Thermopolyspora flexuosa: one gene and its partner. The protein of the gene in region 2 interacts with the protein of the main gene of each other region in a pairwise test. Links are inferred from orthologs where the notes say so. Each region holds a gene or a part of one and is shown on either strand. Other genes may lie near its edges.

Evidence for each region.
Region 1: the proteins of ligA (region 2) and leuS interact in binary tests that used the Escherichia coli proteins (3 or more experiments, as listed by UniProt). The link is inferred for Thermopolyspora flexuosa from one-to-one orthologs.

The regions. Positions count from the first base shown.
Region 1 is NZ_VFPQ01000001.1:1,363,208-1,377,894, reverse strand. Bases 5,251-8,367 are described here. They hold leuS (leucine--tRNA ligase), read right to left. Parts: upstream 7,981-8,367; coding sequence 5,521-7,980; downstream 5,251-5,520. Other genes in these bases: lexA (transcriptional repressor LexA), read left to right, coding at 5,251-5,353. In the rest of the region: FHX40_RS06070 (vitamin B12-dependent ribonucleotide reductase), read right to left, coding at 1-2,557; transcriptional regulator NrdR, read right to left, coding at 2,707-3,168; FHX40_RS24985 (hypothetical protein), read right to left, coding at 3,681-3,824; more of lexA, read left to right, coding at 4,643-5,250; FHX40_RS24980 (hypothetical protein), read left to right, coding at 8,474-10,036; FHX40_RS06040 (long-chain-fatty-acid--CoA ligase), read left to right, coding at 10,509-12,071; FHX40_RS06035 (SAM-dependent methyltransferase), read right to left, coding at 12,192-13,454; FHX40_RS06030 (FAD-binding oxidoreductase), read right to left, coding at 13,468-14,687.
Region 2 is NZ_VFPQ01000001.1:712,624-727,189, reverse strand. What follows is about bases 5,318-8,313. They hold ligA (NAD-dependent DNA ligase LigA), read right to left. Parts: upstream 7,907-8,313; coding sequence 5,729-7,906; downstream 5,318-5,728. Other genes in these bases: FHX40_RS03165 (putative bifunctional diguanylate cyclase/phosphodiesterase), read right to left, coding at 5,318-5,648. In the rest of the region: Asp-tRNA(Asn)/Glu-tRNA(Gln) amidotransferase subunit GatB, read right to left, coding at 120-1,667; Asp-tRNA(Asn)/Glu-tRNA(Gln) amidotransferase subunit GatA, read right to left, coding at 1,628-3,124; Asp-tRNA(Asn)/Glu-tRNA(Gln) amidotransferase subunit GatC, read right to left, coding at 3,121-3,420; more of FHX40_RS03165, read right to left, coding at 3,579-5,317; FHX40_RS03155 (methionine synthase), read right to left, coding at 8,458-9,489; FHX40_RS03150 (MBL fold metallo-hydrolase), read left to right, coding at 9,579-10,223; tRNA 2-thiouridine(34) synthase MnmA, read right to left, coding at 10,320-11,393; FHX40_RS03140 (DUF695 domain-containing protein), read left to right, coding at 11,500-12,504; FHX40_RS03135 (cysteine desulfurase family protein), read right to left, coding at 12,497-13,654; FHX40_RS03130 (electron transfer flavoprotein subunit alpha/FixB family protein), read right to left, coding at 13,757-14,566. UniProt on the Escherichia coli protein: DNA ligase that catalyzes the formation of phosphodiester linkages between 5'-phosphoryl and 3'-hydroxyl groups in double-stranded DNA using NAD as a coenzyme and as the energy source for the reaction.

The DNA of each region.
Region 1 (14,687 bases), 650 kb from region 2 along the record:
CCCGCTCCTCGTACGGCAGGTAGTCGAGGGCGAGGCGGCGGAAGATGTAGTCCATCACCGAGGCGGCCATGCGGATGTCCGGGTCGTCGGTCATGCCGGCCGGCTCGAACCGCATGTTCACGAACTTGCTCACGAACACCTCGAGCGGCACGCCGTACTGCAGGCCGATCGAGATCGCGATGGAGAACGCGTCCATCACGCCCGCGAGCGTGGAGCCCTGCTTGGACATCTTGAGGAAGACCTCGCCGACCCCGTCGCCCGGGTAGCACGAGGCGGTCATGTAGCCCTTGGCCCCGCCCACGGTGAACCGGGTGGTGGTGCTCGGCCGCTTGTGCGGCAGGCGGCGGCGCCGCGGCCGCTCCACCTCGACCACCTTCTCGATCACCTTGACGGCCTGTTCCTCGGCCTTGCTCTCCTTGTCCTTGTCGGAGCCCTTCGCGGCGGAGAGCGGCTGGCCGACCTTGCAGTTGTCGCGGTAGACGGCGAGCGCCTTGAGGCCGAGCTTCCAGCCCTGCAGGTAGACCTGCTCGATGTCCTCCACCGTGGCCGACTCGGGCAGGTTCACCGTCTTGCTGATGCCGCCGGACAGGAACGGCTGGACCGCGGCCATCATGCGCACGTGGCCCATCGGCGAGATGGCCCGCTCGCCCATGGCGCAGTCGAACACCTCGTAGTGCTCGGTCTTCAGGCCGGGCGCGCCGACCACGTGGCCGTGCTCGGCGATGTACTCGACGATCGCCTCGATCTGCTCCGGCTGGTAGCCGAGCTTCTTCAGGGCGCGCGGGACCGTCTGGTTGACGATCTGCATCGACCCGCCGCCGACGAGCTTCTTGAACTTCACCAGGGCGAGGTCCGGCTCGATGCCCGTGGTGTCGCAGTCCATCATCAGGCCGATCGTGCCGGTGGGCGCGAGCAGGCTCGCCTGCGCGTTGCGGTAGCCGTTCCTCTCGCCCAGGCCCAGGCACTCCTCCCACTGGCGGGTCGCCTCGGCGTGGATCGCCTGCGCCATCGGCTCGAAGGTGTGCAGCTTGGCGTTCGCGTCCGCGTGCTTGCGCATCACCCGCTTGTGCGCGTCGGCGTTGCGCGCGTAGCCGTCGTACGGCCCGACGATGCCGGCGAGCTCGGCGCTGCGCCGGTACGCGGTGGCGGTCATGAGCGAGGTGATCGCGCCGGCGAGCGCGCGGCCGCCCTCGGAGTCGTAGGCGTGGCCGGTCGCCATGAGCAGGGCGCCGAGGTTGGCGTACCCGATGCCGAGCTGGCGGTAGGCGCGGGTCACGTCGCGGATCTTCTCGGTCGGGAAGTCCGCGAACGTGATGGAGATGTCCATCGCGGTGATGACCAGCTCGACGAGCTTCACGAACCGCTCGACGTCGAACGTGTCGTCGTCGCGCAGGAACTTGAGCAGGTTGATCGACGCGAGGTTGCAGGACGAGTTGTCCAGGTGCAGGTACTCGCTGCACGGGTTGCTCGCGGTGATCCGGCCGGTCTCCGGCGCGGTGTGCCAGTCGTTGATCGTGTCGTCGTACTGGATGCCCGGGTCGGCGCACTCCCAGGCGGCCTGGGCCATCTTGCGGAACAGCTCCCGGGCGTCGACCTCCTCGATCACCTCGCCGGTGAGCCGGGCGCGCAGGCCGAACTTGCCGCCGCTCTCCACCGCGCGCATGAACTCGTCGGAGACCCGCACCGAGTTGTTCGCGTTCTGGTACTGGACGGACACGATGTCCTTGCCGCCGAGGTCCATGTCGAACCCGGCGTCGCGCAGCACGCGGATCTTACGCTCCTCGCGCGCCTTGCACTCGATGAACTCCTCGATGTCCGGGTGGTCGACGTCGAGCACGACCATCTTCGCCGCGCGCCGGGTGGCGCCGCCCGACTTGATCGTGCCGGCCGAGGCGTCCGCGCCGCGCATGAACGACACCGGGCCGCTCGCCGTACCGCCGCTCGACAGCAGCTCCTTGCTGGACCGGATGCGGGAGAGGTTCACGCCGGCGCCGGAGCCGCCCTTGAAGATGATCCCCTCCTCCTTGTACCACTCGAGGATCGACTCCATGGTGTCGTCCACCGAGAGGATGAAGCAGGCGGACACCTGCTGCGGGGACTTGGTGCCGACGTTGAACCAGACCGGCGAGTTGAACGAGAAGATCTGGTGGATCAGGGCGTACTTCAGCTCGTGCTCGAAGATCTCGGCGTCCTCGTCCGTGGCGAAGTAGCCGTGCTCCCGCCCGGTCTTCACGTACACGCCGACCACGCGGTCGACGAGCTGCTTGAGGCTCCACTCCCGCTGCGGGGTGCCGACCGCGCCGCGGAAGTACTTCGACGTCACGATGTTGGTGGCGTTGACCGACCAGAAGGAGGGGAACTCCACACCCCGCTGCTCGAAGCTGACCGATCCGTCGCGCCAATTGGTCATGACGACGTCCCGGCGCTCCCACTCCACCTCGTCGTAGGGGTGGACACCCGGGGTGGTGAAAATACGCGTCATCTTCAGACCGCCCTTGCGCCCCCGCTTGCCTCCGCGCGGCGCCGCGCCGCCGGTGGCCTCTGCGGTCTCGGTCATGACACTCCCCCTTCCGGGCTCATCCGGAGCCCGATATCGGACTTGCCGGTCCGGGTGCGCCCCGGCACCGAACCACCTGACATCGTCGTGCGCGCGACGGGGCGGGCCCCGGCGCGTTCACTTCCCTCGCCTTGCCGGTTCGCGCGAGCTCACGCCTGCTGGCCGTCGCGAGCCGCACGCAGTTGCTTGATCTCGGCCTCGAAGTCCTCGAGCGTCTCGAAGCCGCGGTAGACCGACGCGAATCTGAGGTACGCCACCTCGTCCAGCTCGCGCAGCGGGCCCAGGATCGCGAGCCCCACCTCGTGCGAAGGGATCTCGGCGACGCCGGTCGCGCGGATCGCCTCCTCCACCTGTTGACCGAGCCGGGCGAGCGAGTCCTCGCTCACCGGCCGCCCCTGGCAGGCCCGCCGTACGCCGGCGATCACCTTGTCCCGGGAGAACGGCTCGGTCACCCCGCTGCGCTTGCTCACCATGAGCAGCACGGTCTCCTGGGTGGTGAACCTGCGCCCGCAGGAGGGGCAGCTCCGCCGCCGGCGGATCGCCGCGCCGTCCTCGGTGGAACGGCTGTCGATGACCCTGGTGTCCGGGTGACGGCAGAATGGGCAGTGCATCGCGCCGTTCCCCCTTACTCCAAGGACCGCCCGACTCCACGGGTAGGCTCACGCACGCCCTGCGGAAATACCACAGAGCACCAAAGAAACCACAAGTTGTTGTGAAGTACAGCGGTGTAACTACTACATCTTGTGGCTCAACCCTAGGAGTGCCCAACCGCTAGCGCAAGTCGGCGAGAGCGTCCGACCGCGAAGAGACTGCTCAACGGCCGGTGTGGCAGGGGTTCCCGGCGTGTCGCACGATGCCGCAGGGATGGCGGTGAGAAGACGTGCCCGCGATGCCTCGGGCACCTTACGGGACGGACCGGGGCATGCCGCACCGCCCTTCGGAGGCGCGGCCGGAACGGCCCGTACCCGCCGGTCGGCACGGGTCCCGGCGGCCGATCACCGGACGGCGAGGAGAACCGGTGTAGAGTGTCGGACGCTCACGGGCGCGGGCGTCGGGCGCACGTCCGCTTCCGGTGTCGCCGCCGCGCCGGAGCCGTGTCGCCGTTGCCGGCCCGCCGCGCGGTTCACCGGCCCGGTACGGCGAGCCGTGGCGCGTGCGGGTCCGCCACGGCGGCGACCCCGCCACAGGCCGGGACGGCGATCGCCGCGACCCGGGTACCCAGCCACAATGCGCCGAGGAGCAGCGCCAGCACCGTGGTGACCAGCACGACCCTGCCTCGCCGGGTGAGCCGCATCGGAGGCGTACGCGGCCGCTCGCCGCGCCGCGGGCCGCGCCCTCGCGGCCGCATCGCCCGGCCGCCCGCCGCGAGCCGTACCGGACGGCGCGGCGCGGTCCTCCGCACCGGCCCGCCGGGCATCCGCCCGCCCGTGGCCCGGTGACGCCTTCCGGGCGTCGCGCCCACGGCCGCCGCCTCACCGGCGGCCTCGGGGCGCACGCCGCGCCGTACCCGGGCGCGCGGATCGGGGCGCCGCGCGGGCGACGCCGCGACGGTCCGTGCCGCACGGGGTGCCGCGCCACGGGCCGGGGCCGGCCCGTGCTCACGTGCCGCCGTGACGGGCACGCCCGCGGCCCAGGAGGCGCGCGGGCCGAGGGTCCGGGCTCCGCCGGTCGGCGAGGCCCCGCGGGCGGCTCTGCGTCGCCTGGCGGCGGAGATCGGGATGACCGGGGCGAGGTGCTCGCCGCGCGGGAGGCCGCCGCGAGCGGCCGGATCGCCGGGCGGCTCGGAGCCCCCGCCCGAGGCTCCGCCGGAGGACCCGTCCGCGGACGTCGGCACGTCGATCCGCATCGCCGCCTCCCTCGAGAATCGCGAAAAAACGGATCAGTAAGATCGCGAATCGAACACCATATCGATCGAACTCCCGTACGATGTTGTACACCACGCGACCGTCGATTTCGAGACACTATCGAACAATTGTTTGATGATGATCTTGAATAGAGGTACGGTCGCGATGTGCGACAGGAAGAACACGGATCGGAAGACCGGCTCGTGACCGGGTTCGACGGGCCGCGCCGCGAGGAGGATTCATGAGCGAAAAGGAAGAGGCGGGCACCCCCGTCGATTTGGCGGTACGCCGGCGCGACGCCCTCGGGCTCACGCCCCGGCAGCGCAGAATTCTCGAGGTGATCCGGGAGTCGGTGCAGCGGCGCGGTTACCCGCCGTCGATGCGGGAGATCGGCGAGGCGGTCCAGCTCACCAGCACCTCCAGCGTGTCGCACCAGCTCACCGCGCTGCAGCGCAAGGGGTACCTGCGCCGGGACCCGCACCGCCCGCGGGCGCTGGAGGTCCGCCTGCCGGGTGAGCCGGCGCTGTGGGTCGATCCGGACGCGGGTTCCGAGGAGCAGCAGGGCGTGAACCGCCCGGCCGCCGCCTACGTGCCGCTCGTCGGCCGCATCGCCGCCGGTGGCCCGATCCTCGCCGAGGAGCGGGTCGAGGACGTCTTCGCGCTGCCCAAGCAGCTCGTCGGCGAGGGCACGCTCTTCCTGCTCCAGGTCACCGGTGACTCCATGATCGACGCGGCGATCATGGACGGCGACTGGGTGGTGGTGCGCCAGCAGCCCGTCGCGGAGAACGGCGACATCGTCGCGGCCATGATCGACGGCGAGGCGACGGTCAAGACGTTCAAGCGCAAGGACGGCCACGTCTGGCTCGTGCCGCAGAACCCCGCCTACGACCCGATCCCCGGCGACGAGGCGACCCTGCTCGGCCGCGTGGTGGCCGTGCTGCGCAAGCTCTGAGCCCGACGACCGGCCGGCCAGGCCCCGGCCGGATCATCGCCGCCCGGACGGCCAGGTGACCGTGCCGGGCCACACGCGTGCGGGCGGCGGGTCCCCCGCCGCCCCCGTGAAAAACGCCGTACGGCCCGCGACGGACGCGCTCGCGGGCCGTACGTTCGTCAGGTCCGTCAGGGAACGATGTTCACCAGCTTGGGCGCGCGGACGATCACCTTGCGCGGCTCACCGGACAGGTAGGCCTGCACCTTCTGGGAGGCGAGCGCCAGGGCCTGCAGCTCGGACTCGGAGATGTCCGGGGAGACCTCCAGGCGGTCGCGCACCTTGCCCGCGACCTGCACGACGCAGGTGACCGACTCGACCACGAGCAGCGCCGGGTCGGCCTCCGGCCAGGGCACGCGGGTGATCGTCGGCCCGTGGCCCAGCCGCTCCCAGCCCTCCTCGGCGACGTACGGCGCGACCAGGGAGAGCATGATCGCCAGCGCCTCGGCGGCCTCGCGCACCGCCGGGTCGGCCGCGCCCGGCCCGCTGTCGATCGCCTTGCGGATCGCGGAGGTGAGCTCCATCATCCGCGCCACGGCGACGTTGAACCGGTAGGACTCGACGAGCCGGGTGACCTCGTCGATCGTCCGGTGGGTGATCCGGCGCAGCTCCAGGTCGCCGTTCTCGAACGAGATGCCGGGCTCGCTCGCGGCACCGGCCTCGGTCATCACCCGCAGCGCGCGGGCGAGGTACTTCTGCGACGCGCCCGGCGAGACGTCGGCCCAGTCGATGTCGTCCTCCGGCGGGCCGGCGAAGACCATGGTGAGCCGCACCGCGTCGACGCCGTACTTGTCGATCTGCTCACCGAGGTCGACGCCGTTGCCGAGCGACTTCGACATCGCCTTGCCCTGGTTGATCACCTGGCCCTGGTTGAGCAGCCGGGTGAACGGCTCGGTGAAGTCGACCAGGCCCATGTCGTACAGGACCTTGGTGAAGAACCGGGAGTACAGCAGGTGCAGCACGGCGTGCTCGACGCCGCCGACGTACTGGTCGACCGGCAGCCACTTGCGCACCCGCTCGACGTCGAACGGTCCCTCCTCGTGGTGCGGCGAGATGTACCGCAGGAAGTACCAGGAGGAGTCGACGAAGGTGTCCATCGTGTCGGTGTCCCGCTTGGCGGGGTTGCCGCACTTGGGACAGTCGACGTTCACCCAGTCGGTGGCGCCGGCGAGCGGGGAGATGCCCTTCGGCGCGAGCGCCTCGCCGCGCAGGTCGGGCAGGGTGACCGGGAGCTGGTCGTCCGGCACCGGGACCTCGCCGCAGTCCGGGCAGTGGATGATCGGGATCGGCGTGCCCCAGAACCGCTGGCGGGAGACGAGCCAGTCGCGCAGCCGGAAGTTGACCGCGGCCTTGCCGGTGCCCTGCTCCTCGAGGATCTCGATGATCTTGGCGATCGCCTCGCTCTTGCTCAGGCCGTTGAGCGGGCCGGAGTTGACCAGCGTGCCCTCGCCCGGGGTGGCGACGCCGGTCTCGGCCGGGTCGGGCTCGCCGGTGTCGACCACGACCCGCACCGGCAGCCCGAACTTGCGGGCGAAGTCGAGGTCGCGCTGGTCGTGCGCGGGCACCGCCATGATCGCGCCGTGGCCGTAGTCGGCGAGCACGTAGTCGGCCGCCCACACCGGGAGGCGCTCGCCGTTCACCGGGTTGATCGCGTACGTGCCGAGGAAGACGCCGGTCTTCTCCTTCTCGGTGGACAGCCGCTCGATGTCGGAGAGCTTCGCCACCTCGGCCCGGTACGCCTCCAGGTCGGCCCGCCGGTCCGGGGCGCACACCTCCTCGGCGAGCGGCGAGTCCGCGGCGATCACGAAGAACGTCGCGCCGTACAGGGTGTCCGGGCGCGTGGTGAAGACGGTGACCGGCTCCTCCCGGCCCTCGATGCGGAACTGCACGTCCGCGCCGGTGGACCGGCCGATCCAGTTGCGCTGCATGGTGAGCACGCGCTCCGGCCAGCCGCCCTCGAGCTGGGCCATGTCGTCGAGCAGCCGCTGCGCGTACTCAGTGATCTTGAAGTACCACTGGGTGAGCTTGCGGCGGACCACCTCGGTGCCGCAGCGCTCGCAGCGGCCGTTCACCACCTGCTCGTTGGCGAGCACGGTCTGGTCCTGCGGGCACCAGTTGACCAGGCCGTCCTTGCGGTAGGCGAGGCCGCGCTCGTAGAAGCGCAGGAACAGCCACTGGTTCCAGCGGTAGTACTCGGGGTCGCTGGTGTGCAGGCGCCGGGACCAGTCGAAGGAGATGCCGTAGCGGCGGAACGAGGCGGCCTGCGTGTCGATGTTCGAGTACGTCCACTCGGCCGGGTGCGCGTTCCGTTTGATCGCGGCGTTCTCGGCCGGCAGCCCGAAGGAGTCCCACCCGATCGGGTGCAGCACGTTGTAGCCCTTGTGGAACCAGTACCGGGCCAGCACGTCGGCGATGGCGAACGCCTCGCCGTGACCCATGTGAAGGTCACCCGATGGGTAGGGGAACATGTCGAGCAGGTACTTGCGGGGGCGCGGGTCGTCCGCGCTCTCCTCGGCGCGGAATGGGTCCAGCTCCTCCCAGCGTGGCTGCCACTTCTCCTGCAGCGCCTTCGGGTCGTACTGCTCGCTCATGAGGTCGTTCCCTTTTTTCACGTCCGTGCCGGCGACCGACCGATCCAGCCCACAAAGAAACCCCCCGGATCACACGAGGGGCAGCCGCATCGACCGGTCACTCCATCACCTTGGTCGATGCGGCCTGCTAAGGGTCGCGGAACGCATACTGCAAGACTAGCGCAGGTTGCAAGGGGCATTCATCGCCTTCGCCCGCCGTCGCCGCCGGAGATCACGCAATGAAACGGCCGGGAAGGCGATACCCGATGGTGATAGATCCGTTGTGACCTCCTATGTCCCATTAGACTACCCTCGTCGCGTGGCCAACTCAGTCCAGCCGGGACCGGAGCACAATTCAGCGGAATGGGACCTGCCGATGCAGGACCCTCCGACGGAACCCTCTGGACAGCGGTTCAGGGACGCGTTCTTCGGTTCGCCTGCGGAACACCCGGGCGCGCATGAGATCATGCCGACGCCTTCAAGACCGGGCATGACCGCGGGAGGAACGCCAGCCATGGCTACGGAGCACAGCGACCGGCCTCCGACGCCGTCCTGGCCGCAGACGCCTTCGGGGCAGGAGTCCGGGCACCGTGCCCCCGGCGCGCCGGGCGGCCCGCGTCCCGGCCCGCAGCCTCAGGGCCCGTACGGCGGCGGCCACCCCTCGGCGCCGCACTCCTCCGGCCCCGCGCCGCAGCCGTTCTCCGCCCCGGTGGCCGGTGACGCCGGGACGCGGCAGGGCGAGGCCGAGCGCGGCCGTGGGCCGCATCCCGAAGGCCGTCCCGGACCCCGGCCGCAGCAGCCGCCGCCCGGCCGCCCGCCGCAGGGTCCCCCGCAGCAGCACGGTGGCCCGCACCAGCAGGGTCGGCCGCAGCCCGGTCCGCATCAGCAGCACGGCCCGCAGCCGCCCGGCCCGCGGCCGCAGGGCGGGCCGCAGCCCCACCAGGGACCGCCGCCGCAGGGCCGTCCGCCCCAGGGGCAAGGCCCCGGTGGCCCGCATGGACAGCCGCACGGCCGCCCGCCGGAGCAGCAGGGCCACGGCGGACCCCAGGGCCGGCCGCAGGGTGGTCCGCAGGGCCAGGCACCGGGCGGGCCGCAGGGCGGACCCCAGGGTCCCCAGCCGCAGGGCCACCCCCAGGGGCCCGCGCAGGGCCGTCCCCAGCAGGGTCCCGGCGGACCGCAGGGTGGTCCGCAGGGCAACGCGCCGGACGACGACCCCTACCGGCCGTTCGTCACCGCCGGTCAGATCAGCGGCCCGAAGACGCCGCCGCCGGAGCGCCAGCAGGAGCTGTGGAACACCGTCTTCGGCGAGAACTACCAGGCGATCGGCGACGAGGAGGAGCTCGCCAAGGAGGGCCGTCCCTTCTGGCTGTACGCGTTCGCGGGCACGGTGGCCGTCGCGCTCGTCGGCGTGATCGTCTGGGCGTTCGTCGGCGGTCCGCTGTCCGGCGGCGACGAGGAGGCGGCGGCCGCCCAGAGCACGCCGTCGGCGAACGCCACGGCGTCCACCAAGCCGGCCCCGACCCGTACCCGGCTGCCCAGGTACACCGGGCAGGCCTCCCCGGTGAACGGCACGATCACCGACCCGACGGCGGGGATCAGCGTGCCGCGGCTCGGCGGCCTGTGGCGGGAGGACCCGCGCGGCGAGAGGATCCGCACCGCCTACGGCTACACCACGCGCCAGTACGTCGCGGCGGGCAAGGACCCGACCGGCAAGCCGCAGTACGCCCAGCTGATGACCGGCCCGCTGCCGGAGCAGCTCGCCTCGAGGTACACCTCGCCGGACAAGCTCACCCCGGTGGTGAGCGCGGTCGCCTACCACGCCCGGCTGAAGTTCTTCCCCAAGGGCAACACGGTCGTGAAGACCGTCCAGCAGAAGCTGACGATCGGCGGCCGGAACGGCCAGCTCATGGCGTACCAGGTCACCGCCGGCGAGAGTAAGACCACGATGGTGGTGGCGGCGATCGACACCGGCCGGAAGCTGCCGTCGATCGTCTACATGTCCGTGCCGGACACCCGGCGCGAGCTGCGCCCCGACATCAACACGGTGTTCAGCTCGGTGCGCATCACCGGCTCCTGACCTCCGGCCCGCCGCGGCCCGCCCGCCGCCGCGGCGGGCCACGACGCGACCGGGTACGGCACGGCCCGCCGTTTCGCCGTACCCGACGATCCCGGCCGTCCGCCACGCCCGCCGCCCGCCGTACCGGGCGGCCCTCTCCCCTGGTTCGCCACATCGCGCCCCGCCACGCTCGGACGCGCGCCGACCGGGCGCGTCACGCACGATCACGAACGCGCGGCGGAGCGTCAACGTCTCGTCCCGATCCCGAACCGGCGTGCGCAGCCGCGCCGCGAGCCCTCGCGCGCCCGTCCGCCACGGCGCGATCCGGCCACCGGAGATTGCGCTGATCAGCGCCCGGGTAGGGAGCAGCCCGGCGCAGGTCCGCGGTTCTATATCGCTCCTGTACCAATCTGTAATCAACCGCTACGTACCGGTAGGTATGTCGGAATGCGAATATGGCGCCAGCCGTACGTGGCGAACCAAGGAGAGTTCGATGCTGAACCTTTCGATCGTCCTGGAGGACAGCGCCCGGGTCACCCCCGACAGGACCGCGATCGTCTTCGGCGACATGCGGCTCCCCTACTCGATGATCAATACGGTGGCGAACCAGGTGGCGAACCTGCTCGCCTCCCGCGGCATCGGCAGAGGGGACAAGGTCGCGATCGCCTGCCCGAACCTGCCCTACTTCCCGTTCGTCTACTACGGCATCCTCAAGGCCGGCGCCACGGTGGTGCCGCTCAACGTGCTGCTGCAGACGCGTGAGATCGCGTACCACCTCGACGACTCCGACTCCAAGGTGTTCTTCTGCTTCGAGGGCACCCCGGAGCTCCCGCTCGGGCAGCGCGGCAAGGAGGCGTGGGACGAGCACGCCCGGTCCCGCTCCGACGTGGACCCGAAGAACTTCATCGTGCTGCCCGCGACCGCGCTCGCCACCACCTCGTCGATCGAGGGCGCCGACACGATCTGGGGCGCGCTCGACGGCGTGTCCGGGGAGTTCGAAACGGTTCAGACCGAGCCGGACGACACCGCGGTGATCCTCTACACCAGCGGCACCACCGGCCGCCCCAAGGGCGCCGAGCTCACCCACATGAACATGCTCATGAACGCCATGGTCTCGAACACGATGTTCGAGAAGGCGGCCGAGGTGGACGTCTACCTCGGCGTGCTGCCGCTGTTCCACTCGTTCGGCCAGTCCGTGGTGATGAACACCGGCTTCCTGCGCCGCGGCACGATCGTGCTCATGCCGCGCTTCGAGGCGAAGCCCGCGCTCGAGCTCATGCGCAAGGAGAAGGTGACGTTCTTCGCCGGCGTGCCCACGATGTACTGGGGCCTGGTGTCGGCGGCGAAGAACGAGGGCGCCGAGGTCCCGGACTCGCTGCAGACCTGCGTCTCCGGCGGCGCGTCGCTCCCGGTGGAGCTGCTCAAGGACTTCGAGCAGCACTTCGGCGTGCAGATCCTCGAGGGGTACGGCCTGTCGGAGACCTCGCCGGTGGCGAGCTTCAACCAGCCGGGCCGCCCGGCGAAGCCCGGCACGATCGGCACCCCGATCTGGGGCGTGGAGATGAAGCTCGTCGACCCCGACTGGAACACGGTCGAGGGCGAGGGCCCGGGCGAGATCGCGATCCGCGGGCACAACGTGATGAAGGGCTACTACAAGCGGCCCGAGGCGACCGCCGAGGTGATGCGGGACGGCTGGTTCCGCACCGGGGACATCGCCACCCGGGACGCCGACGGCTACTACGCGATCGTGGACCGGGCGAAGGACATGATCATCCGCGGCGGGTTCAACGTCTACCCGCGGGAGGTCGAGGAGGTCCTCATGGGCCACGAGGCGGTCTCGCTCGCGGCCGTCGTCGGCGTGCCCCACGAGGAGCACGGCGAGGAGATCAAGGCGTACGTGATCCTCAACCCGGGCGCGAAGATCACCGAGGAGGAGCTGATCGCCTGGGCCAAGGAGCACATGGCCGCTTACAAGTACCCGCGCATCGTCGAGTTCCGTGACTCGCTGCCGATGACCGCCACCGGCAAGATCCTCAAGCGCGAGCTGCGCGGCTGACGGCCGACGGCCCGGTCCCGACCCCGAGCTGGGACCGGCCCGCGGCCGGATCCGCGTCCGTCCCGGTACGGCCCGCCTTCCGCGTCGCCGAGGCGGGCCGTACCCGTGTCCGAGGCTCGGTCAGGGCCAGTCGACGGCGGGCCGCAGCGGCACGTGCGAGGTGCCGTCGGACTCCAGCTTCACCGCGAGCACCTGGTGGAGCTGGACCTTGTTGCGCTCGAAGCCGACGATGCACCCGGCCATGTAGAGGCGCCAGATCCGGGCGATCGCCCGGCCGACCTCCTGCACCGCCTCGTCCCAGTGCTCCTCGAGGTTGGCGCACCAGAACCGCAGCGTCTTGGCGTAGTGCTCGCGCAGGTTCTCCTCGTGCCGGATCTCGAAGCCGTTGTCCTCCATCTGCCGGATCAGGTAGCCGACCGACTCCAGCTCCCCGTCCGGGAAGATGTAGCGGTTGATGAACCCGCCGGTGTTGATCGTCTTCTCCTTGCCGGTGGGCCGGGTGATGCAGTGGTTGAGCAGCCGCCCGCCCGGCTTGAGCTTGGAGTTGAGGAAGCGGAAGTAGAACGGCAGGTTGTCCTTGCCGATGTGCTCGGTGAGGCCGATGGAGCTGATCGCGTCGAAGCCGGTCTCGGTCACGTCGCGGTAGTCCATGTGCCGGACCTCGGCGAGGTCACCGAGCCCGCGCTCGGCGATCGCCTTCTGCGCCCACTCGGCCTGCTGCCGGGACAGCGTCACGCCGAGCGCCTTGACGCCGTACTTCTCGGCCGCGTGCATCACCATGCCGCCCCAGCCGCAGCCGACGTCGAGCAGCCGCATCCCGGGCCGGAGGCCGAGCTTCCTGGCCACCAGGTCGTGCTTGGTGTACTGGGCCTCCTCCAGGGTGGAGTCCTCCTTGGGGAACACCGCGCAGGTGTAGGTCATGGAGGGGCCGAGCACCCACTCGTAGAACCGGTTGGAGACGTCGTAGTGGTGGCTGATCGCCTTGGCGTCCCGCTGCTTGGCGTGCCGGCTGCCGAGGCGGGCCAGGGCGCTGCGCCGTACCTCCTGCGGCGGCGGGGGCACCCGCATGAGCAGCGGCTTGACCCCGAGCGACCGGATGGCGTCGAGCTTCTCGCGCAGCGGCAGGTCGTTGAGGGTGAGCGACCACATGCGCGACAGCAGCGTGTACAGGTCGCCGTGCACGTCGATGTGGCCGGACACGTACGCCCGGGCGAGGCCCAGCTCGCCCGGCGCCTGGGCGAGGTAGGCCACCGCGATGGGGGACTTCACCTCGATCCTGATGTCGGCGTCGTCCGGACCCGCCTTGCTGCCGTCGTAGGCCGAGAACGCGACCCCGACGTCGTCGCCCACGATCCTCTCGAAGATCCGCGCGAGTGTGGTCATCCGGTGAAACCTCCTAACGCCCCCGGACGCACTTGTCGTAGAGGTCGAGAAGCCTGCCGTCGGGGTCGTAGGCCCGCTTGACCGGCCAGTAGGCGTCCCCGTTGTAGAGGCGCCAGAACTCCTCGCGGGGGTAGAACGACGTGGAGTACAGCGACTTGTGGCCCTCGAGATCGTGCACGGCCTTCTCGATCAGGCGGTTGTAGTACCCGTCGTATTGCCCGCGGGGCAGCGGGACCATGCCCCAGAAGCCGAAGTTGACGTACAGCCGGTTCGGCTCCATCGGGTAGAGCGGCCAGTGCTCCTGTGCCTTGAGCGGGCACATCCACACCGGCGTCATGCCGACCTTCTCGTGGAAGAAGGCGAGGAAGTCGGCGCCGCGCTCGACCGGGATCTCCACGTCCTGGATCACCGACTCCTGCACCGGGCGGTCGAGCCAGCGGTCCACCCGCGCGGTGATCTGGAAGCGCTTGTCGAGGCCGACCAGCTTCCGGTAGACGTCCGAGCGCAGCCAGCGGCGCGGCACGAGCGAGCGCACCAGCGGCTGCTGCACGCCGAACGCGCGCGAGCACCAGAACCAGTCGGTGTCCCACCGCCACAGGTAGTCGCGCACCGTGAGCCAGTCCCGGCCGCGCCGGCGGATCGACTGGTAGTAGATGCGCATGCCGGTGTAGTCCGAGGTGTACGGCGCCCGGTCGGCGAACCGGCCCACGGTGATGTACAGCTCGTCCGGGGCGAAGAAGACGCCGTCGACGAAGTCCACGGTCTCGCCGTCGAGGTCGCCGGCCTCGCAGATCTCCTGCATCGCCAGCATGCACTTGTGCGCGTCGGTGAAGCGGAGGTGCGTCAGCCGTACGTAGGGCTTCACCGGGGCGAGCTTGATCCGCAGCCGCAGCGCGTAGCCGAGCGTGCCGTAGGAGTTGGGGAACGCGCGGAACAGGTCCGCGTGCTCGCCGTCGGGCCGGGCGACGACCACGCGGCCGTCCCCGGTGAGGATCTCCATCTCCTCGACCGACTCGTGCGGCAGGCCGTTGCGGAAGCTGGTGGACTCGATGCCGAGGCCGGTGACGGCGCCGCCGAGGGTGATCGTCTTGAGCTGCGGCACCACGTACGGCATGAGCCCGTACGGCAGCGTGGCGTCCACCAGGGTCTCGTAGGTGGTCATGCCCTGGACCTCGGCGGTCCGGGTCTCCGGATCGACCGAGATCACCTGGTCCAGGTCCTTGGCGGAGAGCT
Region 2 (14,566 bases):
ACCTGCGACGATAGTCCACGCTTTTCCGTAAACGATTTCTCTGACGTTCTGCCGGGACACGACGGCGCCGCCACCCGTCCCAGGTGGCGGCGCCGTACGCGAAACGCCTGGTCGCGACGTCACTCGGACACGCCGAGCCGCTCCAGGATGAGCTGCCGGGCGCGGGCGGCGTCCGCCTTGCCGCGGGTCGCCTTCATCACGCCGCCGACGAGCGCGCCCACCGCGGCGATCTTGCCGTTGCGGACCTTGTCGGCCACGTCGGCGTTCTCCGCGATCACCTGGTCGACGAGCGCGGCGAGCTCGCCCTCGTCGCTCACGATGCGCAGGCCGCGGCGCTCGACCACCTCGTCCGGCGAGCCCTCACCGGCGAGCACGCCCTCGAGCACCTGGCGGGCGAGCTTGTCGTTGAGCTGGCCGGAGGCGACGAGCTCGCACACCCGGGCCACCTGCTCGGGCGTGATCGGCAGCTCGGCGAGCGCCTTGCCGGCCTCGTTCGCCCGGCGGGCGAGCTCGCCCATCCACCACTTGCGCGCGTCCGCGGGCGGGGCCCCGGCCTTCACCGTCGCCTCGACGAGGTCGATCGCCTCGGCGTTGCGCATCGCGGCCATGTCGAGGTCGGACACGCCCCACTCGGCCTGCAGCCGGCGCCGCCGTACCGAGGGCAGCTCGGGCAGCTCGGCGCGCAGCCTCTCCACCCACTCGCGGTCCGGCGCGATCGGCACCAGGTCCGGCTCGGGGAAGTAACGGTAGTCCTGCGCCTCCTCCTTCGAGCGGCCCGAGGTGGTGGTGCCGGTGTCCTCGTGGAAGTGCCGGGTCTCCTGGACGATCCGGCCGCCCTCGTCGAGGATCGCGGCCTGCCGCTCGATCTCGTGGCGCACCGCGCGCTCCACCGAGCGCAGCGAGTTGAGGTTCTTCGTCTCGGTACGGGTGCCCCACTCGGTGCCGCCGCGCGGCATGAGCGAGACGTTCACGTCGCAGCGCAGCGAGCCCTGCTCCATGCGCACGTCGGACACGCCGAGGGCGCGCATCAGCTCGCGCAGCTCGGCGACGTACGCGCGGGCCACCTGCGGGGCGAGCTTGCCGGTGCCGGTGATCGGCTTGGTGACGATCTCCACGAGCGGGATGCCCGCCCGGTTGTAGTCGACGATCGAGTAGTCCGCGCCGTGGATGCGGCCGGTGGCGCCGCCCACGTGGGTGGACTTGCCGGTGTCCTCCTCCAGATGCACCCGCTCGATGCCGATGCGCACGGTCTCCCCGTCCACCTCGACATCGATGTAGCCGTCGTAGCAGAGCGGCTCGTCATACTGGCTGATCTGGAAGTTCTTCGGCATGTCCGGATAGAAGTAGTTCTTCCGGGCGAACCGGCACCACTCGGCGATCGAGCAGTTGAGCGCGAGGCCGATGCGGATCGTGGACTCGATCGCCTTCGCGTTCGCCACGGGCAGCGATCCGGGCAGGCCGAGGCAGACCGGGCATACCTGGGTGTTCGGCGGCGCCCCGAACGTGGTCGGGCAGCCGCAGAACATCTTGGAGGCGGTGCCGAGCTCGACGTGCGTCTCGAGCCCGAGCACGGGCTCGTAGCGCTCCATCGCCTCGTCGAACGGCGTCAGGGTCTCGGTCGGGGTGCTCACAGCGACGGGGCCTCCTTCAGCAGCGGGCCGCCCCAGCGTTCCTCCAGGGCCTTCTCAACGGCGGCGCCGACCCGGTAGCAGCGGTCGTCGCCCAGCACCGGGGCGATGATCTGCAGGCCGACGGGCAGGTTGTCCTCCTCGGCGAGGCCGCACGGGACGGAGATGGCGGCGTTGCCCGCGAGGTTCGACGGGATCGTGCACAGGTCGGCGAGGTACATCGCCATCGGGTCGTCGACGCGCTCGCCGAGCTTGAACGCGGTGGTCGGCGTGGTCGGCGAGACGAGCACGTCGACCTGCTGGAACGCGGCCTCGAAGTCGCGGGCGATGAGCGTGCGCACCTTCTGCGCCGAGCCGTAGTAGGCGTCGTAGTAGCCGGACGAGAGCGCGTACGTGCCGAGCATGATGCGGCGCTTCACCTCCGGGCCGAACCCGGCGGCGCGGGTGAGCGCCATCACCTCCTCGGCGCTGCGCGTGCCGTCGTCGCCGACCCGCAGGCCGTACCGCATCGCGTCGAACCGGGCGAGGTTCGACGAGCACTCCGACGGCGCGATCAGGTAGTACGCGGGCAGCGCGTAGGCGAACGACGGGCAGGAGACCTCGATCGTCTTCGCGCCGAGCTTCTCCAGCAGCTCGACGGCCTCGGTGAACCGGCGCAGCACGCCGCGCTGGTAGCCCTCGCCCTCGACGAACTCCTTGATCACGCCGATCCGCAGGCCGGACACGTCGGCCTGGCGGGCCGCCTCCACCACCGGCGGCACCGGGGCGTTGATCGAGGTGGAGTCGAGCGGGTCGTGCCCGGAGAACGCCTCGTGCAGCAGCGCGGCGTCGAGCACGTTGCGGGCGAACGGGCCCGGGGTGTCGAGCGAGGAGGCGAACGCGATCAGGCCGTACCGGGAGGAGCCGCCGTAGGTGGGCTTGGTGCCGACGATGCCGGTGACCGCCGCGGGCTGGCGGATCGAGCCGCCGGTGTCGGTGCCGGTGGCGAGCGGCACGGCGTACGCGGCGACCGCGGCCGCCGAACCACCCGAGGAGCCGCCGGGCACCCGGGTGAGGTCCCACGGGTTGCGGGTGGGCTTGTAGGCCGAGTTCTCCGTGGAGGAGCCCATGGCGAACTCGTCGAGGTTGGTCTTGCCCACGATCACCAGGCCGGCCTCGCGCAGCCGCCGGGTGACGGTGGCGTCGTACGGCGGGCGCCAGCCCTCGAGGATCTTCGAGGCGGCGGTGGTGGGCATGTCGACCGTGGTGAAGATGTCCTTGTGCGCGATCGGCACGCCGGCGAGCGGGCCGAGCCTCTCGCCCTTCGCGCGGCGCTCGTCGACCGCGCGGGCCTGCTCGAGCGCGGCGTCGGCCGCGACGTGCAGGAAGGCGTCGATCTTCGGCTCGACCTCGGCGATGCGGTCGAGGTGCGCCTGGGTCACCTCCACGGCGGAGACCTCGCCGGACGCGACCAGCCGGCCGAGTTCGGCGGCGGTCTTCCTGATCAGCTCGCTCATGCCTCCTCCCCCAGGATGCGCGGGACGCGGAAGCGGTCGTCCTCGACGGCGGGCGCCTGGTCCAGCGCCTGCTGCGGCGTCAGGCCGGGCCGTACCTCGTCGGGCCGGAAGACGTTGGTGAGCGGCAGCGCGTGCGAGGACGGCGGGATGTCGTCGGTGGCGACCTCGGCGACGCGGGCGACCGCGGCGATGATCTGGTCGAGCTGGCCGGCGAAGTGGTCCAGCTCCTCGTCGGTCAGCGCCAGCCGGGACAACCGTGCGAGGTGAGCGACCTCGTCGCGGGTTATGGCGGACATGAGGCGTTCAAACCCGTTTCGTCGATGCTGATGGGACAGTCACTTCATCCTAGGGCGACCGTCCCAGCTCGCCGAACGTTTAACGCACGCCTCACAAGGGCGTACGGCACGGCCGCGCGGAGGCGTGCGACATGCCCGGAAACGCCGGGGCCGCGCGGTCACACCGCCCCGGCCGGCGCCTCCACCGCGGTGATCGGCGGGTCGGTGCGCAGCCGCTCGCGCAGCCACGCGGTCGCGTCGGCGGGGGCCATCGGCTCGCCGAGCCACCAGCCCTGGCCGACGTCGCAGTTGAGGTCGCGCAGCCGGTCGGCGATCTCCGCGGACTCCACGCCCTCGGCGACCGAGCGCAGCCCGAGCGAGCGGACCAGCTCGATCGTGGAGCGCACGATGCGCTCGTCGTCGGGCGACTCGGTGAGCCGCCGCACGAACGACGCGTCGATCTTCACCTCGGAGACCGGCAGCCGCTGCAGCCGCACCAGCGACGAGTAGCCGGTGCCGAAGTCGTCGAGGGCGAGCTGCACGCCGAGCGCGGCGAGCTCGCGGATCGTGTCGGCCGCGTACGCCTGGTCGGTCATGAGCACCCGCTCGGTCACCTCGAGCCGGAGCGCGCGGGCGGGCAGGCGCAGGCGGGCGAGCGCGGCCTCGATCTGCTCGGCGAGGCCGTTGTCGAGCAGGTCCCGGGCGGACACGTTCACCGAGACCGGCACCTGCATGCCCTGGTGCCACCACTGCGCGGCCTGCTCCATCGCCATGCCGATGACGTACTGGGTGAGCTCCCGCATCAGGTACGACTGCTCGGCGAGCGGGATGAACTCGCTCGGGGACACCGGGCCGCGCACCGGGTGCCACCAGCGCAGCAGCGCCTCCACGCCGTCCACCGAGCGGTCGGCGAGCGTCACCTTGGGCTGGTAGTGCAGCTCCAGCTCGCCCCGGTCGATGGCGCGGCGCAGGTCGCCCTGGAGGCTGAGCCGTTCCGGCGAGTTGCGGTCCTTGTCCGGCACGTAGAACTCCACGCCCGAGCGCGCCTCCTTCGCCAGGTACATGGCGACGTCCGCGCGCTGGAGCAGCAGCTGGAAGTCGGGGGCGTGGTCGGGGTGGAGCGCGATGCCCACCGAGGCGTCGAGGTCGAACGTCATGCCCTCGAGGCGGACCGGCTCGGTGAGCGCGGCGCGCAGCCGGGCCGCCACCTCCTTGGCCGCCTGGGCGTCGCGGATCGACGGCAGCAGCACGGCGAACTCGTCGCCGCCGAGCCGGGCCACCACGTCGCCGGGCCGTACGCTGTGGGTCAGCCGGTGGCCGATGATCTGCAGCAGCCGGTCGCCGACCGGGTGGCCGAGGGTGTCGTTCACCTCCTTGAACCCGTCGAGGTCGAGCAGGAGCAGGCCGAGCCGCTGGTCGTCGCGCACCTCGGCGAGCGCCTCCTCGATCGCGATGATCAGATGCTTGCGGTTGGGCAGGCCGGTGAGCTCGTCGTGCATCGCCTGGTGGTCGCGGCGGGCCGAGAGCGTGGCGGTGAAGTACATCGCGGCGAGCGGCGCCGTAAACAGCGGCACGAGCATCGGCGTGTACGCCATCACCACGACCACCACCGGGGCGAGGCCGAGCATCGTGGCGTACACCAGGCCCTGCGGGCCGGCCGACAGCCGCAGCACGCGCAGCACCGAGCGGCGCTCGTGCAGCGCCACCGCGGCGCAGACGAGCAGCGCGCGCACGGAGAAGTAGGCGAGCGCGGCGAGCGCGATCGCGAGCACGTCGTCCCCGTCGGCGGGCACCCACGGCTCGGCCGGGTGCGGCAGCACGCCGAAGGCGCCGAGCACCACCGCCCCGGCGGTGCAGGCGAGCGTGACGTGCGCGACGTTGAACGCCACCCGATGCCAGGCCCGGCGGTTCACCAGGCCGCACACCACGATCGCCGCGGCCTGGGTGAGCACCGCGAGCGACAGGCCGTAGTGGAGCAGCACGGCGAAGCTGAACATCACCGAGGCGGGCGTGCCGCCCACCAGGGTGGACGACGAGGTCACCACGGGCCGCAGCTCGCCCAGCACCACCAGCGCGGCGAGCAGCCACAGCAGCGGCAGGCGCAGCGCCTCGACGAGCTGCTCCGGGCCGAGCCGGGCCTGGGCGACGACGAGCGCGGTGAGCCCGACGATGATGACGCCCGCGAAGTAGGTCCACAGCGGCGATCCCGGCCGTGGGCTCGTGTCCCGGGTATCGGATGGGTCGGTCATTATCCGGCAAACCCCCAAGAGGTCATGTTGGGAGGGTACGACCTCGGGGCCACCTCGCGAAACCAAATGGGCACGTTGCGTCACGGCTGTTCCGTAGTCGAGATCCCCTCCGGCCCCTTCTCCAGCAGGATGAGGAACTGGGCCTCGTCGAGCACGGGCACGCCGAGCTTGATCGCCTTGTCCAGCTTGGAGCCCGCGTTCTCCCCGGCGACGAGGTACGAGGTCTTCTTCGACACCGAGCCGGTCGCCTTGCCGCCGCGGGCCTGGATCGCCTCGTTCGCGCTGTCGCGGCTGAAGTTCTGCAGGGTGCCGGTGACCACGAGGGTGAGGCCCTCGAGCGTCTTGGGCAGCTCCTCCCCCGCGGCGGGCGCCTCCTCCTCCATGCGCACGCCCGCCCGGCGCCAGCGCTCGACGATCTCCCGGTGCCAGTCCACCGCGTACCACTCGCGGATCGACGCGGCGATCGTCGGACCGACGCCCTCGACCGCGGCGAGCTCCTCCTCGCTCGCCGCGAAGATCCGGTCGAGCGAGCGGAACTCGGCGGCGAGCGCCTGCGCCGCGACCGGGCCGACGTGCCGGATGGACAGGGCGACGATCACCCGCCACAGCTGCGCGCGCTTCGCCTGCTCCAGCTGCTCCAGCAGGGTGAGCGTGGTCTTCTTCGGCTCGCCGTTCTGGTTGGCGAAGAACCGCACCACCTTCGGTTCGCCGGTCTTCGGGTCGATCTTCGGCAGGCCGGTGTCCTGGTCGCGGACGAGCGTGCGGATCGGCAGCAGCCGCTCCAGGGTGAGGTCGAACAGGTCCGCCTCGGTGCGCACCGGCGGCTCCTGCGGCGGCAGCGGCTGGGTGAGCGCGGTCGCCGCCACGTACCCGAGCGAGCTGATTTCGAACGCGCCCCGCCCGGCGGCGAAGAAGATGCGCTCGCGGAGCTGGGCCGGGCAGGACCGGGAGTTCGGGCAGCGGATGTCCACGTCGCCCTCGCGCTCCCGGCGCAGCTCGGTGCCGCACTCCGGGCAGTGGGTGGGCATGACGAACTCCCGCTCGGAGCCGTCCCGCAGCTCCTCCACCGGCTTGACGATCTCCGGGATCACGTCGCCGGCCTTGCGCAGCACCACGGTGTCGCCGATGAGCACGCCCTTGCGCCGCACCTCGTCGGCGTTGTGCAGGGTCGCCCGCTCGACCGTGGACCCGGCCACCTTCACCGGTTTCATCACCCCGTACGGGGTTACGCGCCCGGTGCGGCCCACGCTCACCTCGATGCCGAGCAGCTTGGTGGTGACCTCCACCGGCGGGTACTTGTACGCGATCGCCCACCGGGGCGCCCGGGCGGTGGAGCCGAGCTGCCGCTGCTTGCCGAAGTCGTCCACCTTCACCACGACGCCGTCGATCTCGTACGGCGTGTCGTGGCGGTGCCGCTGGTAGTACGCGATGAACTCGCGCACCTCGTCGAGGGTGTCGACCACCCGGTACAGGTCGCTCACCGGCAGGCCCATCGCCTTGAACCGTTCATAGGTCTCCGACTGGGCCTTCGGCACCTCGCTCCCGTCCCACCGGCCGATGCCGTGGCAGATCACGTGCAGGTCGCGCTGCGCGGTGATCCGCGGGTCCTTCTGCCGCAGCGACCCGGCCGCCGAGTTGCGCGGGTTCGCGAACGGCTGCTTCCCCTCGTCGAGCAGCCTCCGGTTGAGCTCCTCGAACGCGGCCACCGTCAGGTACACCTCGCCGCGCACCTCGAGCAGGTCGGGCACGTCGTCGCCGGACAGCCGGTACGGCACCTCGGCGATGGTGCGCACGTTGTGGGTGACGTCCTCCCCGACGACCCCGTCGCCGCGGGTGGCCGCGCGCACCAGCCTGCCCTTCTCGTACAGCAGCGAGATCGCCAGGCCGTCGATCTTCAGCTCACACAGGTACGGGCCGGGCTCGCGTTCGAGCATGCGGCGGGTGCGCGCCTCCCAGGCGGCCAGCTCCTCGTCACTGAACGCGTTGTCGAGGCTCTCCATGCGCTGGACGTGCCGCACCTTGGCGAACGTGGTGGAGATCGGCGCGCCCACCCGCTGGGTCGGCGAGTCGGGGGTGCGCAGCTCCGGATGCGCCTCCTCCAGCTCCTTGATCTCGCGCATCCACGCGTCGTACTCGGCGTCGCTCACGGTGGGCGCGTCGAGCACGTAGTACCGCCAGTTCGCCTCGTTGATCAGCTCGGAGAGCTCCGCGTGCCGCTCCCGAGCCGCCGCCGGCACCCCGTCCTGCTCGACGCTCATCAGCCCGTCTCCCCTCGTGAAACGGTCGCCCCCGTCAGGCGAGCACCCGTCGACCAACCGCACAGACAACGTTATCGCCGCGACCGACAATTCACCGGAGACCGCGCTGACGCCACGCCTCCACGATCCCCTCGGGTACGTGCGCAGCGCCGATATCCCACGGCGGCCGACGCCATACGCTACGCGCACTCGCGGAGGAGGGGTTCGACCCGCGGCTCCACCAAGGACATTCACAAGATCGGGATGCGGCCGCGTATGCGATCCCGCAGGTGCGAGGACGGCGTGCGGGCGGACGCCGGGATCGGAACGCGTCGTCCCGGACCGCGGAACGGCTTGTGACCCCGGGTGCGGATACTTCGATCGGCGATACTTTCGCCGACGATACTTTCATCGGCGAAAGTATCGTCCGCCGAAGTAACCGGTGGAGCACGCACCGGGCCATCCGCGAGCACCGTCGCCGGCGTGATGAACCCAATGGATCACCACTGGCTCAGGCTCCTGCTCCGCAGATGACGCGACCCCGCGGCGAGGGCCGGGGGTCGGCGCGTGGGTCAGTCCTCGCCCGGGTCGTCGCGGAGGACCTTGGCGGCCTCGCGGCACTTGGCGAGGGCGGCCTTGGCGTAGCGCGGGGAGGCGCCGGCGAGGCCGCAGGTGGGGGTGAGGACGACCTGGTCGGCGAGGGTGGACGGGGGGAAGCCGAGGCGGCGCCACAGTTCGAGGGCGGGCTTGGCGACGACACCGATGTCGGGGAGGCGGGCGTCGGTGCCGGGGACGACGCCGAGGAAGAAGGCGGTGCCGGCCTCGATCGCCTCGCCGATGGGGTCCTCGTCCTGGCGGCGCAGCAGGGCGGCGTCGAGGGAGACGCCCCTGGCGCCCGCGTCGCGGATCAGGGTGATCGGGACGTTGGGCGCGCAGCAGTGCACGATCGGGTAGACGCCGTCCGCGGCCACACCGCGCAGCACGGTGCGCAGACGCTCGGTGACGATGGGGGCCTCGACGGCGGGGAGGCGGCCGAAGCCGGAGGCGGTGGGCACGGTGCCGGCGAGCACGCCGGGCAGGCCGGGCTCGTCGAGCTGGAGCACGATCGTGGTGGCGCCGGGCACGCGCCGCCGTACCTGGGCGAGGTGGGCGGTGACGCCCTCGGCGAGGGACTCGGCCAGGTCGCGTACCGCGCCCGGGTCCTTGAGCATCTTGTCGCCGTACCGCAGCTCGATGGTCGCGGCGAGCGTCCAGGGGCCGCAGACCTGGACCTTGAGCGGCCCGGTGTAGTTGTGGGCGATCTCCTCCAGGCCGTCGAGGTCCCGGGACAGGTGGTCGTACGCGCGGCCCAGGTCCCGGCCGGGGGCCTGGGTGATCCGCCAGCCGGACGGCTGGACCTCCACCGGCATGTCCACGAGCAGCGAGGCCGTACGCCCGACCATGTCGGCGCCCACCCCGCGCTCGGGCAGCTCCGGCAGGTAGGGCAGGTCGGGCAGCTCGCCGAAGACGACGCGCAGCGCCTCGAGGTGGTCCTCACCCGGGTGGGAGCCCACGCCGGTCGCGCTCGCCGTACTCCACGGGAAACGATCGCCGTTGTCGCTCACGGTGCCAGCTTAGAGAGCGCCGCGAACAGGTCCGGACCGCGCGGACCGGCGGCCGTGGGGGCCGGTGCGATGCGGTAAGCATGGGTGCCATGAAGCTCACCAAGTACGGCCATGCGTGCGTGCGGCTGGAGAAGGACGGCCACACGCTCGTGATCGACCCCGGGAAGTTCTCCGGCGCGGGAGTGCTCGACGGCGCGGACACCGTGCTCATCACCCACGAGCACTTCGACCACCTCGACGAGCAGGCGCTGCGGGAGGCCGCGGCCAAGAACGTCGCGCTGGAGATCTACGGCCCCGAGGCGGTGATCTCCAGGCTCGGCGACATCGCGGTGCTCACCCGGGCGGTGCGCGACGGCGACCGGTTCCGCAGCAACGGCTTCGACATCGCGGTCGCGGGCGAGTGGCACGCGGTCAACCACCCGGACCAGCCGGTGGTGCAGAACGTCGGCTTCCTCGTCGCGGACGAGATCTTCTATCCCGGCGACGCGCTCACCGTGCCGGACTTCGAGGTGCCCACCCTGCTGCTGCCGACGAACGCGCCGTGGGTCAAGCTCCGCGAGTGGGTCGAGTACCTGCGCACGGTACGGCCCGGCCGCGCCTACTCCACCCACGACGGCCTGCTCAACGAGGTGGGCCTGAAGCTGATCGACAACTGGCTGGGCATGGAGGCCGACCGGCACAAGGCCGAGATCCGGCGCCTCGCGCCCGGCGAGAGCGTGACGCTCGGCGGCTGAGCCCGCCCGAAGCCCGTCCGAGGCCCGGCCGGGGCCCGCCTGGCGGGCGGCGGTGGCGCCCCGGCGCCCGGGCGGGCGGCGAAGCGTCGGGAAGCGTCAGGAGGCGGACCGGATCGTGCCCGAGCCGAGCACGACGTCGCCGTCGTAGAGCACGGCCGCCTGGCCGGGGGCAACCCCGGTGGCCGGGCGGTCGAGGTCGATGCGCAGCAGCCCGTCGGTGACCCGGGCGCGGCAGCCGTACACCTCGCCGTGCGCGCGCAGCTGCACCGAGCAGGTGAGCGGGCCGCGCGGCTCGTCGATGGGGCCGTTCCAGATCGGGCGCTCGGCGATGATCGAGGTGACCTCGAGCGCGGAGCGCGGGCCGACGGTGACCGTGTTCGTGGCGGGCTCGATCGACAGCACGTAGCGGGGCCGGCCGTCGGGTGCCGGGCGGCCGAGGCGCAGGCCCTTGCGCTGGCCGACGGTGAAGCCGTACGCGCCGTCGTGCTCGCCGAGCACCTCGCCGGTGAGCGCGTCCACGATCGGGCCGGGCCGGGTGCCGAGCCGCTCGGCGAGGAAGGCCCGGGTGTCGCCGTCGGCGATGAAGCAGATGTCGTGGCTGTCCGGCTTGTCGGCCACGGTGAGGCCGCGCCTGGCGGCCTCGGCGCGCACCTGCTCCTTGGTGGAGTCGCCGAGCGGGAACATCGCGTGGGCGAGCTGCTCGCGGGTGAGCACGCCGAGCACGTACGACTGGTCCTTGCCCGGATCGACGCTGCGGCGCAGCACGCCGTTCTCCAGCCGGGCGTGGTGGCCGGTGGCGACCGCGTCGAAGCCGAGCGCGAGCGCGCGGTCGAGCACCGCCTCGAACTTGATCTTCTCGTTGCAGCGCAGGCAGGGGTTGGGGGTACGGCCGGCCGCGTACTCGCTGACGAAGTCCTCCACCACGTCGTGGTGGAAGCGTTCGGCCATGTCCCACACGTAGAACGGGATGCCGATCACGTCGGCGGCGCGGCGCGCGTCGCGCACGTCCTCGAGCGTGCAGCAGCCGCGGGCGCCGGTGCGGTACGAGCGCGGGTTGGCGGACAGCGCCAGGTGCACGCCGGTGACGTCATGGCCCGCCTCGGCGATGCGCGCGGCGGCCACCGCCGAGTCGACGCCGCCGGACATGGCGGCCAGTACACGAAGCCCCATATTCGTCGAGACTACCTGTGCCCGCGGGGTCGCCGGGCGGCTCGCCGTACCCGGTCGGCGGCCCCTGATTGGCGGGCGGCGCGGGCACCTGCGAGGATCGGTGCCCATGCGAGACGAACGGATCGCGGCGTTCTGGTCGTGGTGGGCGGAGAACCGGCCACGGCTCGACGCGATGCTCGATGCGGGGGACGAGACCGGGCTCGCCGAGGCGCTCGCCCCGGCCGTGGCGGCGATCGACGAGCGGCTGGCCTGGGAGATCGAGCCGGGGAAGGCGGCCGGCCAGGCGCTCGTGGTGACCTCGGCGGGCGCGCCGGACCTGCGGCCGCTCGCCCACCGGTGGGTGCGCGCCGCGCCCCCGGCCGACGAGCGGTGGGAGTTCCACCCGTCGCGGCAGCCGCACCCGAACGCGATGGAGCTGAGAATCCAGGTGGGTGGGCGCGAGTTCGCGTTCGACCAGATCGTGCTCGGCATGCGCATCCCGCCCGGCAAGCCGCGCCTCGACCTGGTGGTCTACCACCCGATCTATCCGGACCTCGACGACGAGACGCGTACCGAGAGCGCGCTGCTCGCGCTCGACTGGATCCTCGGCGAGGACGAGGTGGCCCGGTGGATCGGCGACATCACCGCGGCCTCGTTCGAGCCGCTCGACCCGGTGCCCGTTGTGCACCTGCCCGCGGTGGTCGCCGGGCTCGCCCAGGAGCACGACGAGCCGCGCTGGGTGGCGCTGGAGGGCCGCACCCCGGCCGGGGGCAAGGTGACCGCGACCGCGCGGTTCCCGCTGCGGCCGGTGGACTTCCCGCTGTTCGACCAGCACATCACGGTGGCGCTGCCGTACCGGGAGGCGGACGCGGACGGGCTGCCGACCGGCGCGTCGGCGGAGGCGCTCGACGTCTTCGAGCTCGAGCTCGCCGCGGCGCTGCCGGACGACCAGGCGCTGCCCGCGGTGCAGATCAACGCCGACCGGGTGCGGGAGATCCACATCTACGCCGACCCGGACGCGGGCGTGGCGGACCGGATCCGCGAGCTGGTCAAGGGGTGGCGGCAGGGCCGCGCCAAGGTCGAGGTGGAGTCCGACCCGGGCTGGCTGTCGATCTCCCACTTCCTCAACTGATCCCGGCCCGCCGGGCGCGCTCCACCACCGGGCCGATCACCTCGGCGAGCCGGTCCACGTCGGCCTTGGTCGAGGTGTGGCCGAGGGAGAACCGCAGCGAGCCGCGGGCGCGCAGCGCGTCGGCGCCCATGGCGAGCAGCACGTGGGACGGCTGCGCGACCCCGGCGGTGCAGGCCGAGCCGGTGGAGCACTCCACGCCCTTGGCGTCGAGCAGCATGAGCAGCGCGTCGCCCTCGCAGCCGGGGAAGGAGAAGTGCGCGTTGCCGGGCAGCCGGTGCACCGGGTCGCCGTTGAGGATCACGTCCGGTACGGCCTGCCGTACCCGGGCGATGAGGTCGTCGCGCAGCTCGGTGAGCCGGGCGGCGAGCTCCTCGCGGCGCGCCACGGCGTGCTCCACGGCCGCGGCGAAGCCGGCGATCGCGGGGGCGTCGAGGGTGCCCGAGCGCACCTCGCGCTCCTGCCCGCCGCCGTGCAGCACCGGGGCCGGGTCGACGCCGCGGGCGAGCAGCAGCGCGCCCACCCCGAACGGGCCGCCGATCTTGTGCCCGGTGAGGGTGAGCGCGTCCACGCCGCTGTCGGCGAACGACACCGGAAGCTGGCCCACCGCCTGGACCGCGTCGGTGTGGAACGGGATGCCGTACTCGTGGGCGATCGCGGCGAGCTCGGCCACCGGCTGCACGGTGCCGACCTCGTTGTTCGCCCACATCACGCTGACCAGGGCGACGTCGTCCGGGTTGCGCTCGATCACCTCGCGCAGCGTCTCCGGGTGCACCCGGCCGTGCTCGTCGACCGCGAGCTCCTCGACCACCGCGCCCTGCCGCTCGCCGAGCCAGCGTGCCGGGTCGAGCACGGCGTGGTGCTCGACCGAGCTGACCAGGACGCGCCGTGCCCCGGAGGCGGCGCGGGCCCAGTAGAGGCCCTTGATCGCGAGGTTGTCCGCCTCGGTGCCGCCCGAGGTGAACACCACCTCGCTGGGCCGGGCGCCGAGCGCGCTCGCGATGCTCTCCCGGGCCTCCTCCACGACGCGCCGCATCCGCCGGCCCGAGGCGTGCAGCGACGAGGCGTTGCCGACCGTGCCGAGGTGCGCGGTCATCGCCTCGATCGCCTCGGGGAGCATGGGCGTGGTGGCCGCGTGATCCAGATAAGCCATGGCACCTTTCAGGGTAACCGGGGCCGCCGGACCGGCCCGGGAGCGGGTGGCCCGCCCCCGGGCGGCGTACGGCTCACGCGGCACGCCCGTACGGCGGGCGGGCTACTTGCGCTTCTCGATCTCGTCGACGAGCTGCGGCACGACCTTGAACAGGTCGCCCACCACGCCGAAGTCGGCGAGCTCGAAGATCGGGGCCTCCGGGTCCTTGTTGATCGCCATGATCGTCTTGGCGGTCTGCATGCCGGCCCGGTGCTGGATCGCGCCGGAGATGCCCACGGCGATGTAGAGCTGCGGCGAGACGGTCTTGCCGGTCTGGCCGATCTGGAACTGGTGCGGGTACCACTGGGCGTCGGTGGCGGCCCGGGAGGCGCCGACGGCCGCGCCGAGGGAGTCGGCGAGCCGCTCGATGAGCGCGAAGTTCTCCGCGGAGCCGACGCCGCGGCCACCGGCGACCACGATCGCGGCCTCGGTGAGCTCGGGCCGGGCGCCCTTCTCCTGCTTGACCCGCTCGACGATCTTCGCGCCGCGGGCGGCGTCGGACAGCTCGACGGTCACCTGCACCTCGGCGCCCGCGGCCGGGGCCGGCTCGGGCGCGGTGGAGTTCGGCCGCACCGCGATGATCGGGGTGCCCTTGGTGACCCGGGACTTGACGTTCACGCCGCCGCCGAAGATCGACTGCTCGGCGACGAAGCCCTCGCCGACGCCGACCGCGTCGGTGATCACACCGGAGTCGGTCTTGATCGCGAGGCGGCCGGCGACCTCCTTGCCCTCGGGGGTGGCGGCGATCAGCACCGCGCCCGGGGCGGCCTCGCCGACGAGCTTGGCGAGCAGCTCGGCCTTGGGGGCGACCACATAGCCGGTGATCTCCTCGGCGTCGGCGACGTAGATCTTCTCCGCGCCGTACTCGGCGAG